Regions from separate parts of the Streptomyces sp. NPDC014623 genome, predicted to be linked through region 2. Evidence: riboswitches for the same ligand, from Rfam matches in the RefSeq annotation. Region 2 holds a riboswitch; the other holds the start of a gene.
What was found. Region 2 has a riboswitch for S-adenosylmethionine ahead of ACF1FZ_RS07125 (aminotransferase class V-fold PLP-dependent enzyme). Riboswitches for the same ligand answer to the same signal wherever they lie in the genome.
Positions count from the first base shown of each region.

Region 1: linked by a shared signal. The riboswitch ahead of thrC (threonine synthase) and the one ahead of ACF1FZ_RS07125 (aminotransferase class V-fold PLP-dependent enzyme) in region 2 are both predicted to bind S-adenosylmethionine.

Region 1 is NZ_JBIBZU010000001.1:676,689-679,134, forward strand. It holds gene thrC (threonine synthase) at 1-1,134, opposite strand, end outside; SAM riboswitch class I at 1,153-1,280, opposite strand; gene ACF1FZ_RS03230 (glucosyl-3-phosphoglycerate synthase) at 1,433-2,383, shown strand; gene ACF1FZ_RS03235 (trehalose-6-phosphate synthase) at 2,427-2,446, shown strand, end outside.
Region 2 is NZ_JBIBZU010000003.1:168,809-171,254, forward strand. It holds gene trpD (anthranilate phosphoribosyltransferase) at 1-1,041, shown strand, start outside; SAM riboswitch class IV at 1,126-1,243, shown strand; gene ACF1FZ_RS07125 (aminotransferase class V-fold PLP-dependent enzyme) at 1,417-2,446, shown strand, end outside.

The DNA of each region.
Region 1 (2,446 bases), on a different contig from region 2:
CTTCTTCGTCACACCGACCGTCACCCCGCCCGCGGTCTCCGCGAAGATGCCCTCGGTGCGGGCCAGCAGCTTGATCGCGTCGACGACCTGCTCGTCGTTCACGTCCTCCACGGCGCCGCCGGTGCGCCGGGCGATGTCCAGGACGTACGGGCCGTCGGCCGGGTTGCCGATCGCCAGGGACTTGGCGATGGTGTCCGGCTTCTGCGGGCGCACGACGTCGTGGCCGGCCTTGAAGGCGGTGGAGACCGGGGAGCAGCCCTCGGCCTGGGCGCCGAAGATCTTGTACGGCTTGTCCTCGACGAGGCCGAGCTTGATCAGCTCCTGCAGGCCCTTGTCGATCTTCGTGAGCTGCGAGCCGGACGCGATCGGGATGACGAGCTGGTCGGGCAGCCGCCAGCCCAGCTGCTCGCAGATCTCGTAGGCCAGGGTCTTGGAGCCCTCGCCGTAGTACGGCCGGAGGTTGACGTTGACGAAGCCCCAGCCCTCGCCCAGCGGGTCACCGATGAGCTCCGAGCAGAAGCGGTTGACGTCGTCGTAGTTGCCCTCGATGCCGACCAGCTCGCCGCCGTACACCGCGGCCATGACGACCTTGCCCTGCTCCAGGTCGTGCGGGATGAACACGCAGGAGCGGAAGCCGGCCCGGGCGGCGGCGGCGCCCACCGCACCGGCGAGGTTGCCGGTGGAGGAGCAGGAGAGGGTGGTGAACCCGAAGGCGCGGGCGGCCTCCACGGCGATGGCGACGACACGGTCCTTGAAGGAGTGCGTCGGGTTGCCGGAGTCGTCCTTGACGTACAGACCACCGGTCACGCCCAGCTCGCGGGCGAGGTTGTCGGCCTTGACCAGCTTCGTGAAACCGGGGTTGATGTTGGGCTTGTCCGCGACGTCGGAGGGGACCGGCAGCAGCGGCGCGTAGCGCCAGATGTTGTCAGGCCCCTCGGCGATGCGCTTCTTCAGCTCTTCGGGGGAGCCGCTCGGCAGGTCGTACGCCACCTCGAGCGGCCCGAAACAGGACGCGCAGGCGAAGATGGGACCGAGCTCGAAACGCTCGCCGCACTCGCGGCAGGAGAGCGCCGCGGCGGGACCGAGGTCCACGGCGGAAGAATTGGTGTTCGCTGCAACTGTCTGCACGGCCATGATGGCGGAGGCCCTTTCTCCTCATCTTCCTTGCGACGTATCTCGCCACAAGACGGAATTGGCACCTTCCCCACCGTGACCTCGCGGTCGGCAGGAGGGTTGCCGGGACTTCGACGGGCCGTTCCCTCAGTCCCTCTGGATGAGCGCTGTGGCACCGGACCACGGGTCCGGGCATTTGTCTGCGGACCTACCCCGACGTGCGAGGCTCGTCCGCGTTGCTCAGACTGTAACCGACACGTCGGACGCCGGAACCAGTCGTCCGTACCGCGAGATGGATCACACCCAGGGAGAACCGACCGTGCTGGAAGAGATGGAACGCTGGTTGAGCAGGCGTTCCTGGTCAGCCGCCGATCGCCCGCTGGACCGGCTCGTGGCTGCCAGGACGCAGGATCCGCACCGCACGACCGTGAGCGTCGTGCTGCCCGCGCTGAACGAGGAAGCGACCGTCGGGGCGATCGTGGGGACGATCCGGCGCGAGCTCATGGAACGCGTCCCGCTCGTGGACGAACTCGTGGTGATCGACTCGGGCTCCACCGACCGCACCTCCGCCGTCGCCCGCGAGGCCGGTGCGCGCGTCGTGCACCGGGACGCGATACTGCCGCGCATACCCACCGTCCCGGGCAAGGGCGAAGTGCTCTGGCGGTCACTCCTGGTGACCAGCGGAGAGATCGTCTGCTTCGTCGACGCCGACCTCAAGGACTTCTCGCCGGACTTCGTCTCCGGCACCGTCGGCCCGCTGCTCACCGAGCCCGGAGTGCACTTCGTCAAGGCGATGTACGACCGGCCGCTCAACGGAACCGCAGGCCAGGGTGGCCGCGTCACCGAGCTGATGGCCCGCCCCCTGCTCAATCTGCACTGGCCGCAGCTGGCCGGCTTCGTCCAGCCGCTCGGCGGGGAGTACGCGGTACGGCGCTCCCTGCTGGAACAGCTTCCCTTCCCGGTCGGTTACGGAGTGGAGCTGGGCCTGCTCGTCGACGCCCTGAACACGGTGGGGCTCGACGCCCTGGCGCAGGTCGACGTCGGCGTGCGCAGACACCGCCACCAGGACGGCCAGGCGCTGGGCAGGATGGCGGCGACGATCTACCGCACGGCGCAGCTGCGCCTCTCCCGGGCCACCATCGTGCGGCCCGAGATCACCCAGTTCGAGCGGGGCGAGAACGGCTTCGTACCGCACACGCACGCCGTCGACACCGAGGAACGTCCGCCGATGCTGGAGATCGCGGAGTACGCGGCCCGCCGCGCGGCCTGACCCCCCACGTTTGACACCCTCCGGATCGGGCTAGGTTCCGCTCATGGTCTCCGAGCACACCGC
Region 2 (2,446 bases):
GGCGACAGCGTGGCGGACCGCACCTGGCCCGGCGTGCTGACCCCCCTCCTGCGCGGTGAGAACCTCGGCGTGGACGACACCGCGTGGGCCATGGACCGCATCATGCGCGGTGAGGCCACGGACGTGCAGATCGCCGGTTTCGCGGTCGCCCTGAGGGCCAAGGGCGAGACCGTCGACGAGGTCACCGGACTCGTCCGCGCCATGTACGAACACGCCCACACCATCGATGTGCCCGGCCGCACGGTCGACATCGTGGGGACGGGCGGTGACATGGCCAAGACGGTCAACATCTCCACCATGTCGGCGATCGTCGTCGCGGGGACGGGCGCCAAGGTCGTCAAGCACGGCAACCGAGCCTCCTCATCGGCGAGCGGGGCCTCCGACGTGCTGGAGAAGCTCGGGGTCAACCTCGAACTGACGCCGCAGCGCGTCGTGGCCGTGGCCGAGGAAGCGGGCATCACCTTCTGCTTCGCGGTGAAGTTCCACCCCGCCCTGCGGTACGCGGCCAGGGCGCGCAAGGAACTCGGCACCCAGACCACCTTCAACATCCTCGGCCCGCTCACCAACCCGGCCCGGGTGCGCTCCCAGGCCATCGGGGTCGCCGACCCGAAGATGGCTCCCATCGTCGCGGGCGTGCTGGCCGACCGGGGGAATTCCGCGCTCGTCTTCAGGGGCGACGACGGCCTCGACGAGCTGACCACCACGGCCACCTCCCGCGTCTGGACCGTCCGGGACGGCATCGTCCGTGAGGAGGCCTTCGACCCGCGCGACGTCGGCCTGGACCTGGTCCCCGTCGAGGCGCTGCGCGGCGCGGACTCCTCGTACAACGCGGATGTGGCCCGTCGGCTGCTCGACGGGGAGACCGGACCCGTACGCGACGCGGTGCTCCTCAACTCGGCTGCCGCGCTGGTCGCGCTGGACCCGGGGGAGGGCACGCTGAGCGAGCAGCTCTCGGGCGGGATCGCGCGGGCCGCGGAGTCGATCGACTCGGGGGCGGCCAAGCACACGCTGGAGCGCTGGGTGACGGCCAGCAACGCCTGAGGGCGCACGAGGTGAGCCAGGGCGCAGTCCGTATCGCGGACTGCGCCCTTGCGTGTCTGTGCGGGTGTGGCAAGATGCTGCGCAGGTCATGAGTGACAGCGACTACGGCCCCGGCCCGCTGTCCGGCAACCCTCCGTCCGTGGCGGGGTGCCCCGGGTGAAGACCAGGCCGCAGGCAGCGAGGTCTGCGGCAAGCGCGGGCCCCTCGGCATCGTCGGATGCCACCCCTTGGGGTCCTGGTCCCAGGGAGCCTCTTGTGAGCAAGCGAATGCGATAGGGCTCGACGCCCTCCTCCGCACACCCTTCTTCTCCGTTTCCCCGCGCTACTGCGTATCGCCGGCGCGTGGATCTCGCCTGCCTCTTACGGGAGTTCGCCATGTCTGCCTCCACCGTCACCGTCGACCAGTCCATTTGTGCCCCGCTGCCGGTTCTGGGGGCCGACGTCACCGTTCCGCTCGTGACGGGGGGAGAGGTCACCTACGCCGCCCTCGACTACGCGGCGAGTGCCCCGGCTCTCCAGCGGGTGTGGGACGACGTGGCCGCCTACGCCCCGTACTACGGCAGCGTGCACCGCGGTGCCGGGTACCTCTCGCAGCTCTCCACCGACCTGTTCGAGAACAGCCGCGTGACCGTCGCGGAGTTCCTCGGCTGCCGCGTCGGCGACCAGGTGGTCTTCACCCGCTCGACGACCGACTCCCTCAACCTGCTGGCCGCAGCCCTGCCCGACGGCTGCCAGGTGTTCGTGTTCGAGACCGAGCACCACGCCTCGCTGCTGCCCTGGCGTGACGCCCGGGTGACCTGCCTCGACGCGCCCCGCACCCCGGACCAAGCCGTCGCCACGCTGGAGCGGGCGCTGGCGGAGCGCGAGCCCCATGGACCCGCCCTGGTCTGTGTGACGGGCGCGTCCAACGTCACGGGTGAGCTGTGGCCGGTGAAGGAACTGGCCGCCGCCGCCCACGCGCACGGGGCGCGGATCGTGCTCGACGCCGCGCAGCTGGCGCCTCATCACCCCGTGGACATCGCCGAACTGGGCGTCGACTGGGTCGCCTTCTCCGGGCACAAGCTGTACGCCCCCTTCGGCTCGGGTGTCCTCGCGGGCCGTTCCGACTGGCTGGTGGACGCGGAGCCGTACCTCGCGGGCGGCGGCGCCTCCCGGAAGGTGGCCCGGCGTGCCGACGGCGGTGTGGACGTCGAGTGGCACACCACCGCGGCCCGGCACGAGGCCGGATCGCCCAACGTCATCGGCGTCCACTCCATCGCCGCCGCCTGCAGGGCCCTGACCGAGGCCGGATTCGACCGGCTCGCCGCGCGGGAGCAGCGGCTGGTGACCCGGGTCCGCGAGGGCCTCGCCGAGGTCCCCGAGGTGAGGGTGCTCTCACTGTTCGGAGACGACGCCCCGAGGGTCG